Regions from separate parts of the Streptomyces sp. NPDC033229 genome, predicted to be linked through region 2. Evidence: riboswitches for the same ligand, from Rfam matches in the RefSeq annotation. Region 2 holds a riboswitch; each other region holds the start of a gene.
What was found. Region 2 has a riboswitch for cyclic di-AMP ahead of ACZ53N_RS07815 (C40 family peptidase). Riboswitches for the same ligand answer to the same signal wherever they lie in the genome.
Positions count from the first base shown of each region.

Region 1 (4,187 bases), on a different contig from region 2:
CGCTCGGGGTTGGTGACGAACAGGTCGTCACCGACGATCTGCACCTTGTCGCCGAGACGCTCGGTGAGGGTCTTCCAGCCGTCCCAGTCGTCCTCGAACAGCGGGTCCTCGATGGAGACCAGCGGGTACGCGGCGACGAGCTCCGCGTAGTAGTCCGTCATCTCGGCGGCCGAGCGGGACTTGCCCTCGAACTCGTACGAGCCGTCCTTGAAGAACTCGGACGCGGCGACGTCGAGCGCGAGCGCGACGTCCTGGCCGGGGGTGTAACCGGCCTCCTTGATGGCCTCGAGGATGAGGTCGAGGGCCTCGCGGTTGGAGCCGAGGTTCGGGGCGAAGCCGCCCTCGTCGCCGAGGCCGGTGGACAGGCCCTTGCGCTTCAGGACGGCCTTGAGGGTGTGGTAGACCTCGGTGCCCCAGCGCAGCGCCTCGGAGAAGGACTCCGCGCCGATCGGCGCGATCATGAACTCCTGGATGTCCACGTTGGAGTCGGCGTGCGACCCACCGTTGAGGATGTTCATCATCGGAACGGGCAGCAGGTGCGCGTTCGGGCCGCCGAGGTAGCGGAAGAGCGGCAGGTCGGACGCCTCGGAGGCGGCGTGCGCGACGGCGAGGGAGACGCCGAGGATGGCGTTGGCGCCGAGCGAGCCCTTGTTGTCGGTGGCGTCCAGGTCGAACATGGCCTGGTCGATCAGGCGCTGCTCGGTGGCGTCGTAGCCGACGAGCTCCGGGCCGATCTGCTCGATGACGGCGAGGACGGCCTTCTCGACGCCCTTGCCCATGTAGCGGTTCTTGTCACCGTCGCGGAGCTCGATGGCCTCGAAGGCGCCGGTGGAGGCGCCGGACGGCACGGCCGCACGGCCCGTGGAGCCGTCGTCGAGGCCGACCTCGACCTCGACCGTGGGGTTGCCTCGCGAGTCGAGGATCTCGCGAGCTACGACGACGTCGATAGACGGCACGTGCGTCTCCTTCGTGTGTGTCTGGAGTTCTGCCCCCGAGCCTAACGGGCTCCGGGGGTTCCCCCCGCCGGTGGACCACCTGGCGAGCCGAAAAACCGCACAAATGCCGAGATCATCGGACGAATAGCCGATGTGTTCGCCGAGCGGAGAACGCGGACACGGGAGCCGTCAGGGCCGCGTCGCCGGAAACGGCGGAGCCCCGCCCCGGCGCGCCCCGGGGGGAAGGCGCGTCGGAGCGGGGCGGTCCGCTGTGAACACCGGTGGCGCGGCGCGGTGGCCGGCCCGCCGGATCAGCTGAGGTGCAGCTGCTGGCCCACGAAGATCAGGTCGGCGTTCTCGACGATGTCCTTGTTGAGCTCGTGCAGCTTCTGCCAGCCGCCCTTGACCTTCTTGGCCTCGGCGATCTTGGCAAGGGTGTCGCCGGCCTTGACCTCGTACTCGCCGTCGCCCTTCTTGAAGGACTTCGGGGTGGCCTTGGGCGCGGTCTGCTTCGGGGCCGGGGCCGGAGCGTCGTCCTCGTCGTCGGACTGGAGCTGCGGGGCGGCCTTCGGGGCGGTCTGCTGCGGGGCCTGGCGCTCGCTGCGGTCCGCGTGCGACTTGGTGGAGGTGCCGCGCGAGGAGGAGGAGCCGGAGGTGTCGACGTCGGCCTTCGGGCCACCGGCGGTCAGACCGCCCGCGCCGGCGCAGCCCCAGGCACCCGGGCCCTGCATGGCGAGCAGCTTCTCGGCGACGGCGATCTGCTGGCTCTTGGTGGCGTGGTCGGCGCGGTCGGCGTAGGCCTGGCCGCCGGCGGCGTTCCAGGAGGACTGCGAGAACTGCAGGCCGCCGTAGTAGCCGTTGCCGGTGTTGATGGACCAGTTGCCACCGGACTCGCACTGCGCGACGGCGTCCCAGGTGTCGACGGAGGCGGCGCTGGCGGAGGTCGCGGCCATCAGGGGCGCGGCCACGGCGACACCGGCGACGCCGGCGAGCGTGACGATACGAACGGCCTTGGACGGACGGCGGTGCTTGCCCTTGGACATAAGTCGGTTTCCTCACCGACGCCTACGAGGTGAGCTGTCGGGTTCGGGCTGTGAGTTGCCCGGCCTGGTGTGCGGTGCACACTCGGCTTCACCCCAAGCCGTCCCGCCCCTGTCGATCATGTGATCGGCTGGACCGTTCCGGCGCCTACCTTGGTTCCCCCGCTCCTGCCTACGGCGCTTTCGCGACGACCCCTCCGGCCGCCGGCAGGATTCGGCGTGGCGGCCGTGGTGCTCGCGGTGGCGAGCGGTGACGACGTTAGACACAGCTGGCGTACGGGTTCAAACCCCTGATTCCAGCCACAGTTGCCTCTTGTTACCCACGGGAACACCTCGTTTCCGCAGGTGAGAGACCGTGAACAAACTCCGGACGACCGCCTTCCGACCAAAAGTCAACGAGACCCATGTCTCACTTTCGACTGGAACGGACATTCCCCCCGAAGTCTGCTCTATTTCCCGGCTTTCTTCTTGACCTCGAGCTTCTGACCAGGCTGGATCAGGTCCGGATCGGCCCCTACCACCTTCTTGTTGTCCTGATAGAGGGAGGACCAGCCGCCCTCGACGGAGTGCTCCTCCGCGATGACTGACAGGTTGTCACCGGGGCGCACCGTGTAATCGTCGGTACCCGGCTGCTCCGTACGCGCGCCGCCGTCCCGCGAGGCGCGGCCGTCGTCCGAACGCGGCGTCCCGGCGTGGTCCTTGCCCGCGCCCGTGCCGTCCGTGCCGTTCGGGCCATCCGTGCCGTCGGGCGTCGGCGTGCCGGAGGAGCCCGAGGGGGTGCCGGGCGTGGTCGAGGGGATCTCGGTGGGGTCGTCCGTGGAGGGCTTGCGGTGCTTGCCGCCCTCTGAGGAACCGTCCGTGGGCTGCGTGGAATCGCCGGGCACCGGCTCGGTGGGCTTGCCGGTCCCCGTGGGCGCGGACGGCGAGGAAGAGGAGTCGGGAGACGAGGGGGACGGCGAAGAGGAGGGCGAGGACGGCTTCTCGGAGGGAGAGGGCTTCGTCGAGGAGTCGGGCTTCTTTGAGGAGTCGGGAGAGGGGGTCGACGGCGTCGAAGGGGTGTTGCGCGTCGGCGCGGGCTTGGCGGGCGCCTCCGGCTCGGGGGTGTGCGTACTGCCGGGGTTGACCTCCGGCGCCTTGCCGCCCTTCGCGAGCCCCGAGGACACCGCGCAGCTCGGCCAGGCGTCCGGGCCGCGGCTCGCGAGGATCTGCTCCGCGACGGCGATCTGCTGCGAGCGGCTGGCGAGGTCGGGGCGCGGCGCGTAGTCCGTGCCGCCGTTCTGCTGCCACATCTCCTGCGTCATCTGCAGACCGCCGAAGAAGCCGTTGCCTGCGTTGGAGCTCCAGACGCCTCCGCTCTCACATCGGGCGACCTTGTCCCACGTCTCGGCCTCGGCGGCGTTCGCGCCGGTGGCGGCGAGCAGCGGCATGGCGAGGGACGCGCCCGTCACCCCCGCCGCGACCACGATTGCCGGTACCTGACGGGGTCTGCGGTGTCTACCGTTGCCGGAGCGCATGCGTTGGCCTCTCGTTGGCGGCTCAGTTGATGGTGGTCGAACATAGCGACGGACCACAGGAGTCACAAGCCGGTGTAGCGGAGGTCACGCGAAGGTCACGTGAGTTGACGTATGGTCATCTGATACGCGGAGTGAATTCCACCGGAAGCGTGCGTAGACCACGCATAATCAGCCCGCCGCGCCACCTCAACTCCTCCGGATCGGCGGCGAGTCGCAGATCCGGCAGGCGGCGCAGCAGCGTCGCGAGCGCTGCCTGCCCCTCCAGCCGGGCGAGCGGCGCGCCCAGGCAGTAGTGGATGCCGTGCCCGTACCCGAGGTGCTGATTGTCACGCCGGGACAGGTCGAGGGTGTCCGGCTCGGCGAACCGCTCGGGGTCGCGGTCGGCCGCCGCGAGCACGACGAGCACGGGGTCACCGGCGGCGATGCGCTGTCCGCCCAGGGTGATCGGCTCGGTCGCGAACCGCCAGGTCGCGAGCTCCACCGGCCCGTCGTAGCGCAGCAGTTCCTCCACGCCGGTGGCGAGCAGGCTCTCGTCGCCCCCGTCCAGGGCGCGTTGCAGGCGCTCGCGCTCGCCGGGGTTGCGCAGCAGGGCGTAGACGCCGTTGCCGATGAGGTTCACGGTGGTCTCGAAGCCGGCGAACAGCAGGATGAAGGCCATCGCGGCGGCCTCGTTCTCCGTGAGGTGCTCGCCGTGGTCG
Region 1 covers NZ_JBVIQR010000004.1:301,486-305,672, forward strand. Annotated here, with positions in the region: gene eno (phosphopyruvate hydratase) at 1-956, opposite strand, end outside; gene ACZ53N_RS06310 (transglycosylase family protein) at 1,247-1,978, opposite strand; cyclic di-AMP (ydaO/yuaA leader) riboswitch at 1,983-2,165, opposite strand; gene ACZ53N_RS06315 (transglycosylase family protein) at 2,425-3,438, opposite strand; gene ACZ53N_RS06320 (cytochrome P450 family protein) at 3,605-4,187, opposite strand, start outside.
Region 1: linked by a shared signal. The riboswitch ahead of ACZ53N_RS06310 (transglycosylase family protein) and the one ahead of ACZ53N_RS07815 (C40 family peptidase) in region 2 are both predicted to bind cyclic di-AMP.

Region 2 (4,187 bases):
TCGGGTGAGTCACCACGCTTGTCCGTTCTGCACCAGCCTTTAGGCGCGGAAGGGGCCCGTCACCTCGTAGGTGATGCCGCCCGAGGAGCTTCCCGTGGTTCCGCGCTGGCTGGAGAAGTACAGCCGCCTGCCGTCCGGCGAGAAGGCCGGCCCGGTGATCTCGGAGCCGGGCTGGCCGTCGATCCGCAGGAAGGGGGTGACGACGTCGTCCGGGGTGATGAGGCAGATGTCCATGGTGCCGCCGTCCTCGGCGACGAAGAGGTCGCCGGAGGGCGTGCCGGTGACGTTGTCCACGCCGGTGAGCGGTGCGCTGCCGCTCACCAGCGAGTCGTCGTAGGCGAGTTCGATGGTTCCGGCCGCCGCGTTGTACTGCCAGACGCGGTTGTCGCCCTTGGTGGTGAACCAGCAGGTGTCGTCGGCGTAGTAGCAGCCTTCGCCGCCGTTGAAGCGCTTGGCCCCGGAGACCTGATCGCGGGTGGCCGTGCGGGCGCCCGACGGGTCGGGGACGGCCCCCCAGGTGACGGGTCCCGAGGTCCCCGAGCCCATTCTGAGCACCTCGAGCTTCCCGGCCGAGAGGTCTCCCCAGGTGGTGGGCGTGAAACGGTAGAAGCAACCGTCGGGGACGTCCTCGGTCAGGTAGACCGCCTTGCGGACGGGGTCGGCGGCGGCCGCTTCGTGCTTGAAGCGGCCCATCGCGTCCCGTCGCACCGCCGCCTTCTTGCCCCACGGGTCGGTCTCGTAGACGTAACCGCGGTCGACCTCCTCGCAGGACAGCCAGGTGTTCCACGGTATCCTGCCGCCCGCGCAGTTCTGGCGGGTGCCGGAGAGCACGCGGTACGCCGCGACGACGGTCCCGGCGGCATCGAAGCGCAGCGCGCTCGCTCCTCCGGAGGGGTTGATCTCCGAGTTGGAGACGTAGATCCAGCCGGCGCCGTCGGCGTAACAGGCGCCGCCGTCCGGGGCGTTGTGCCAGGTGTAGGAGGTGCCGGAGACCTGTCGTCCGGACCGGGCGACGACCCGGGCCGTGAAGCCCTTCGGCAGCCGGAGTCCGTTGCCGTCGGCGGCGCCGAGCGGTCCGTAGGGGCCGGCGCCCGGCTGGGCCGGGCTCGCGTAGGCGGCGCTCCACAGTGAGCCGCCGAGCGCGGCGGCCGAGGTGCCGACGACGGCCGCACGCAGGAAGGTGCGACGTTCCACGGTCACTCCAGGGGAGTTGGGGGGTGCCTCATCACCGACCGGCGGCGAGGCCTGGTCTCCCGGACCATAAAAGCGCAGAGTTGACAGTACATCAACAAGAGGTGAATCCGGGGTGATCCTCTTCCGGGCCCATTCCTCGCTGCGGACCCCGAGCCCCCGTGATAATCCGCCCGTTGGACAAGGTGATCAATTGCGTCGGCATACGAGAATCCCCCTGCTCCGGATCCCGCGTACCCGGAGCAGGGGGATGAACACCAAAGGCTCCTGGCCGTCAGTGCCCGTCGTGCACGCTGTTCCCGGAACCGTTGCCCGACAGGATCGGAATCTCGTCCAGGATGTGCGACAGCTGGTCGTCCCCGTCGCTGATCGTGGAGTTGTCGGTGCACTGCTGCTGCTGCTGCGACGTGAGGATCGGGATGTCCTGGACACCGATGTTGATCAGCGCGATGAGGGACTGGAGGCCGATCTTGCCGATGCCGAGGCACGGCTTGTTGAGCGTGCCCTGGATCAGGCTCATCTGCGGGCTTTGCTCGCCGCCGGTCTTGGTGTTGCCGTAACCGGTCTTCGCAGCGTTGCCATTGGCGACGTCGTTGTTGTCGTTGCCGATCGCCATCGCGGGAGCGGTGATGGCGCCGACCGCGGAAACCGTCATCGCGGTCGTGGCGAGTACCTTCTTGAGCACGTCCATGCCTTTCGATCGATTAGCGCCCCTCACAAGGAAGCGACCTGAGTAACTCCGGTCGATTTAAGAAGTTCCGGACATTCACTCATTTGAGCCAGCCGGATCATGGGCGGCGACATCGAAAGGCAACCGTCAAACGACCCCGGCCCACCGGGAGACAGGGCGGGCAATTACGCGCGCACGCGGGGCGCGCCTTCGGGAGCGGCCAATGGGGTGACGGGCGCCCGGGCGTTTCGGATTCGGGCTGGTAGCGTGCTGCGCGCAGCGGTGCCTCCGCGGCCGTCAGCCCGCCCGGACATGCCCCCACAAGAGCGTCCGGGCGGGCTTTTGCACAGCCTCAAGGGCTACTTGACGCGGCCGTACCAGACACTGTTCGTCCAGATCTTCTCCAGCCGCACGGACTTGCCCGGCTTCGGAGAGTGCCAGATCTGATTCTTCCCGGCGTAGATCCCCACGTGGTAGACGTTGCTGCCCGAGTGGAAGAACACCAGGTCGCCCGGCTGACGTGAGCCGGACGAAAGATGCCTGGTCTTGTTGTACTGCGAAGCCGCGGTGCGCGGCAGTGCCTTACCCGCCTTCTTGAAGGCGTACAGCGTCAGGCCCGAGCAGTCGAAACGGTTCGGACCGGTGGCGCCGTACTGATACGGCGACCCCTTCTTGGAGGCCGCGATCTGCAGCGCCTTCGTTCCCGGAGTCGCCGCCTGTGCGTCGGTTGCCAGTGACGGGATCAGCATCGACGCGGTGACGGTGGCTGCGGTCAGAACCGATGCGGTTCCGGCCCGGGAAAGGAGTGCGGGTATGCCAGGGAACGCAGACATGCCAAAGCCCTTCGTCATCCGCCTACGAAAGGTGACCTGTCGGGTTCGGGCTGACAAAGTTGCCCGGCCACATACGTGGCTTCACCCCAAGAACCACTGCCATCGTGGTTCGTCGTGCTTGGGTCTCCCGCTCCTGCCGATCCTTGATCTGAATCTGCACCCGGACGGCGGCAGGACTCGGCGTCCGCCCGGGTCGCCCGCCTCTGTGACGGGTTCTTGTGTTCGAGCAAAGATCCTGCATCATCAACCACTCAAAACCAGAGCCCAAACAGCCTTCTGTGAACTTGTTCACTTCGCGTCGACTCAAGGAACCGGAGGCCGATTTCACCCCGCCCGAACCCCTGTCAACAGCCCTCATGCAGCGGAAATCAGCGTCGGGCCGAGCGTGAAATCGACTGGATATCAAGGGAGTTACCGGCGGTCGCGGCCGACCCCCGCAGGGCGTCGACAGAGCGGCCCGGCGCGCGTCCGCCGGTTCCGTGGGCCATGCCGCCCGGTGACTGAATAACAGCCTCCGCATTGCGTGCGAACCCGTCGGATCGACGAGTGATGAGCGATCAGGGCCCCGCGCGTTCGCGCGCGATGACGACGACTCCTCCCCGCACCCCTCGAAGTGTGGACAACCCCCCATTTGATGCTAGGGTCGGCCCATCAAGTGGGGGGTAATCCCCATTTGAGCTCCGGTCATGCTCCCGGACGACGAAGGGAACGCTTGTGTCCACGCCAACTCTCGAGGACCTCACGCCCGTCGGCACGGACTTCGCCAAGGACCCGTATCCGCTCTACGCGAGCCTGCGGGAGCGGGGCCCCGTCCATCGGGTGCGCACCCCCGACGGGCGCGAGTCATGGCTGATCGTCGGCAACGACGAGGCCCGGGCCGCCCTGACGGACCCCCGGCTGCGCAACGACATCCGCTACTCGCCGGACTGGGAGGACGACGGCGGCTACGCGATCGGCCTGAACATGCTCCAGGTCGACCCGCCGCACCACACGCGCCTGCGCAAGTTCGTCGCCAAGGAGTTCACCCCGCGCCGCATCGAGGCGCTGCGCCCCCGCATCGCGCGGTGGACCGACGAGCTCCTGGACGCGATGCTGCCGCTCGGCCGCGCCGACCTCGTGGAATCCTTCGCGCTGCCGCTGCCCCTGACGGTCATCTGCGAACTGCTCGGCGTGCCCGTCGGTGACCGCCCCGCCTTCCGCGAGTGGTCCAACGAGGTCGTGCTGCCCAGCAGCCCGGAAGCCGCCGGCGCCGCCGCCCAGGCGATGACCGCCTACTTCGTCTCGCTCATCGAGGCCAAGCGGCATGCGCCCGGCGACGATCTCCTCAGCGCCCTGACCACCGCCACGGACGACGACGGCGACCGGCTCTCACCCGACGAACTGCTGGGCATGGCCTTCGTCCTGCTCGTCGCCGGCCACGAGACCACCGTCAACCTCATCTCCAGCGGCGTCCACGAGCTGCTGCGCCACCCCGACCAGCTGGCGGCGCTGCG
Region 2 covers NZ_JBVIQR010000006.1:83,405-87,591, reverse strand. Annotated here, with positions in the region: gene ACZ53N_RS07825 (alkaline phosphatase PhoX) at 40-1,194, opposite strand; gene ACZ53N_RS07820 (rodlin) at 1,466-1,876, opposite strand; gene ACZ53N_RS07815 (C40 family peptidase) at 2,221-2,694, opposite strand; cyclic di-AMP (ydaO/yuaA leader) riboswitch at 2,699-2,863, opposite strand; gene ACZ53N_RS07810 (cytochrome P450 family protein) at 3,409-4,187, shown strand, end outside.

Region 3 (4,187 bases), on a different contig from region 2:
ACCGGCGCCCGCGAGCCCAGCGGCGTCCCGGTCGTCATCACGCCCCCGGCCCCGGCCCAGCCGCAGGGCACCGGCAAGTCGTCCAGCTCGCGCGGCAGCCGCGGTGGCCGCGGCCGTACCCGCACGGACGCCTCCGGCTCCGCCACGGGCGGCTCGGGCAACAGCGGCAGCCGTCCGTTCCGTGGCTTCGGCAACGGCACGGAGGGCTCCCGCCGCTCCGGCACCCGCCCGGGCAACGCGGTCGGCCGCGGCCGTCGCAGCGGTGGCGGCGGCACGGGCGGCGGTGGCCGTCGCCCGTCCGCGGCGTGACGCGTACGGAGTGACCTGACGGTCGTCAACACGGTCTTCAACGCCGGACGGGCTGGTTTTGGCTGAGCTCAGCCAAAACCAGCCCGTCCGGCCGTTTGAGGACGCGCCCGCAGGGTGCTCGCCGCCGCAGGCGGCCAGGACGGCCCGCGGCCGAAGATCCGCCGGACAGGCGAGCGGCGCTCGCCGCCGCAGGCGGGGGCCCGCAGCCCCCAGGCGTATCCGGGCCCCGCCCCGCCCACCAACGGCGCAGCCCCACTCGCCCGCGCGAGCGTCGCACGCGAGGCTGAGGGGATACGCGCGGGACGGCCGGTCAGGAGAGCACGGTGGGGAAGCGAGGCGAGCCCGGGTCGGCTTCGACACGCGACCCGGCACGTGAACCGGCCTGCGGCCCGGCCCGAGGCCCGGCTTCGAACCCCCCGTGGAACCCGCCGCCGCGGAACAGCGGGGAGTCCCACTGGACCACGGCCCGCCGCGCAGCGAGATGGTTCCCGGCCCTCCTGATCGTCGGCGGCGCCGCCTTCGACTACTTCACCCCGCCCCGCTTCACCTACGCCCCCTTCTTCTGCTCCGCCCCCCTCATCGCGGCGGCCCTGCTGTCCCTGCGCGCCACCGCGGCGACCGCCCTGGCGGCCGTGGGAGCGGCCATCACCCTCGCGGTCTACCACCGGGTACACGACACGGCCGAGTCCGCGACCGAGGTCACCACGGTCATGGCCGTCTCGCTCCTCGCCCTCGGCCTCAACCGCATCGTGCGCCACGGTGACCAGCAGCTTGCCTCCGTGCGCGGCATCGCCGAGGCCGCCCAGCGCGCGGTCCTGCCGACGCCGCCGGCCCGCATCGCCGGGCTGCGTGTCGCCGCGCGCTACGTGGCGGCCCAGGCCGACGCCCGGATCGGCGGCGACCTCTACGCCGTCCAGGACACCCCGCACGGCGTGCGCGTCATCGTCGGCGACGTACGCGGCAAGGGCCTGGGCGCGGTGGAGGCCGTCGCGGTGGTGATCGGCGCCTTCCGGGAGGCCGCCGAGCAGGAGCGCACGCTGGAGGCGCTCGCCGCACGGCTGGAGCACGCGTTGCGGCGGGAGGGCAGACGGCGCGCCAACCTGGATCAGGCCGAGGGCTTCACCACCGCCGTGCTGGCGGAAGTGCCGCCCGGGGCGAACACGCTGCGCCTGGTGAACCGCGGCCACCCGCCCCCGCTGCTGCTGCACGCCGACGGGCGGGTGGCCGAGATGTATCCGGAGGTGCCCGCGCTGCCGCTCGGCATGGGGGACCTGGGCGGGTGGCCGGACCGGGCGGAGGAGCGGGAGTTCCCGGCGGGTTCGACGTTGCTGCTGTTCACCGACGGGGTGACGGAGGCCCGGGACGCGGACGGCGTCTTCTACGTCCCGCAGGAGCGGCTGCGCGGCAGGCAGTTCCGGAGCCCGGACGCGCTTGTTGACCTACTCGCCGCGGACGTGGCGCAGCACTCGGGCGGGCACACGGCCGATGACATGGCCCTGCTGGCGATCCGGCGCGGTGACGGCCTCCACCACCCCGTGGCCGCCGCGCGGGGCACCCTCACCGCGACCGTGACGTCCACGCGGACACACGTTTCCTCGCACGCGTCTCCTGCCGTTCCTCCCACCACTTCTCCCGTCGCTTCTCCTGGCGACCGTAATCGATCTTGAATCGGTGCGCGCCGCGGATATCGACTGACGGTCGATCAACTCCGTGGTGTTCCGGTAGCGCGCAGTAACTCGCCTCCTGTGAAGCCCGCGTGTCCTGTGAAGTAGGCCCCGAAAGCCGGTGGGTTCGGGCGTTCAGCTTGGAATCCGCCAGCCATGTCTATTAACGTTCGATAACGCAGCGCGGTCGTCACAGCCGCCGCAAGAGGCGGCACCGTGCGCCTTCGCCGAATCCCGCGGGCACAGCACCACCTGCACCACCAGCGACAACCGGGAACCGGGGAACCACCAAACTTGGGGTGAATCGGGCCGTACTCCGGCCCGTAGGAGACCTTCCTGTTCCGAACCCGTCAGCTAACCCGGTAGGCGAGAAGGAAGGAAAGGAGTCGCCCTCGTGGCGTCCAACAAGCCTGCCCTCGGCGATGGTCCGTACGAGTCGTACGGCCCGTACGGGTCCTACGAGCAGCCGGAGCCGTCCGAGCTGTACGGGACCTACGCGCCGGAGCCTTCGATCGTGCCCGCGTACATGACTCCCCTGACACCCGCGGCCGAGCCCGCCGTTGCCGTGGAACCCACCGTGACCCCCATGGCCGCCGCCGAGCCGGCCGGGGAGCCCGGGGACGTGTGGAACCCCACCGCGGAGTCCGTCGCCCCCATCCGTGGCAGACACCGCGTCGTCAAGCAGCGCGGCGGCACGATGGCCCGCAGCGGTGCGGTCCTCGGCGTCGGCGTGATCGCGGCGGTCGGCGCGGGCGGCATGGCGACCGCCCAGGACCGCCCGGCGGCGCCGATATCCGTGCCCGACGTGGCCCAGAACATCCCCGGCTTCGGTGCGCTGCTGGCGGATGACGACCACAAGAAGACGGACTCCGCTTCCGGCTCCGCCGCGGCGCAGGCACCCGGCGCCGATCAGCCGCTGACCCAGGCGGGACTGTCCGCCGAGGAGGCGGCCCGGGGCACGTCCGACGCCGGCGAGGCGCTGCGCGCCCGCATCCTCCAGCAGGCCGAGCACCAGCAGAACCTCGGTGACGAGGAAGCCCGCGAGGCCGAGGCGAAGAAGGCCGCCGAGGCCCACCGGAAGGCGGCGGCCGAGAAGGCGGAGCAGGCCGCGGCCGAGAAGGAGAAGGCGGAAGCCGAGGCGGCGGCCGAGGCGAAGAAGGCGGAAGCGGAAAAGGCGGCCGAGAAGGCCGCCGAGAAGTCTTCGAACGAATCTTCTGACGAATCTTCGAGCGAATCCGGCAGTGACGGCGGGTCGGAGTCCTCGGACGGTGGCAGCGGCCACAGCTCGGGCTCGTACTCCCTCCCCGTCGGCTCGTACACGCTGACCGCGGGCTTCGGCCAGGCCGGCGACATGTGGTCCGCGAACCACACCGGCGCGGACTTCGCCGCCCCGACCGGTACCCCGGTCAAGGCGGTCGGCGGCGGAACGATCACCAGTGCGGGATGGGCGGGCGCGTACGGCTACCGCGTCGTGCTGACGCTGAACGACGGCACCCAGATCTGGTACTGCCACCTGTCCTCGATGGTGGTCACCTCGGGCCAGGTCTCGGCGGGCGACGTGATCGGCCGCGTCGGCGCGACCGGCAACGTCACGGGCCCCCACCTGCACCTGGAGACCCGGCCCGGCGGCGGTTCGCCGGTCGACCCGCTGTCGTGGCTGCGCGGCCGAGGCCTGCAGCCTTAAGGGGCCGAGGCCCGCATCCGTAAGGGCTGGATGCGGTTCGTAAGGGGCGAAGGCGGGAAAGAGCTCGTACGAACGTAGAAGCCCTACGCCTGCTGCCCAGTCCCGTACGACGTCGATAATCGGTCCCGATAACCACACCTTTGCCGCGAATGCTTCAGGTTCGAGTGGGAACTCGGGGTGTGTGACGAATGCGACGATCACCACCTCCGTGCCTGCCCGCCTCGACCGGCTGCCCTGGTCCCGGTGGCACTGGACGGTGGTGATCGGCCTCGGCACCGTCTGGATCCTGGACGGTCTGGAGGTGACGGTCGTCGGCAATATCGCCGGCCGTCTCTCCGAGAAGGGCAGCGGCCTGTCCATCACCTCCGGGCAGGTCACGGGCCTGGCGGCGGCGCTGTACGTCGCGGGTGCCTGCGTCGGTGCGCTCTTCTTCGGCCGGCTCACCGACCTCTTCGGCCGCAAGAAGCTCTTCATGATCACGCTCGCCGTCTATCTGGCGGCGACCGCGATGACCGCGTTCTCCTTCTCCA
Region 3 covers NZ_JBVIQR010000047.1:30,993-35,179, reverse strand. Annotated here, with positions in the region: gene ACZ53N_RS30485 (DEAD/DEAH box helicase) at 1-309, shown strand, start outside; gene ACZ53N_RS30480 (PP2C family protein-serine/threonine phosphatase) at 633-1,976, shown strand; cyclic di-AMP (ydaO/yuaA leader) riboswitch at 2,189-2,357, shown strand; gene ACZ53N_RS30475 (M23 family metallopeptidase) at 2,368-3,657, shown strand; gene ACZ53N_RS30470 (MFS transporter) at 3,839-4,187, shown strand, end outside.
Region 3: linked by a shared signal. The riboswitch ahead of ACZ53N_RS30475 (M23 family metallopeptidase) and the one ahead of ACZ53N_RS07815 (C40 family peptidase) in region 2 are both predicted to bind cyclic di-AMP.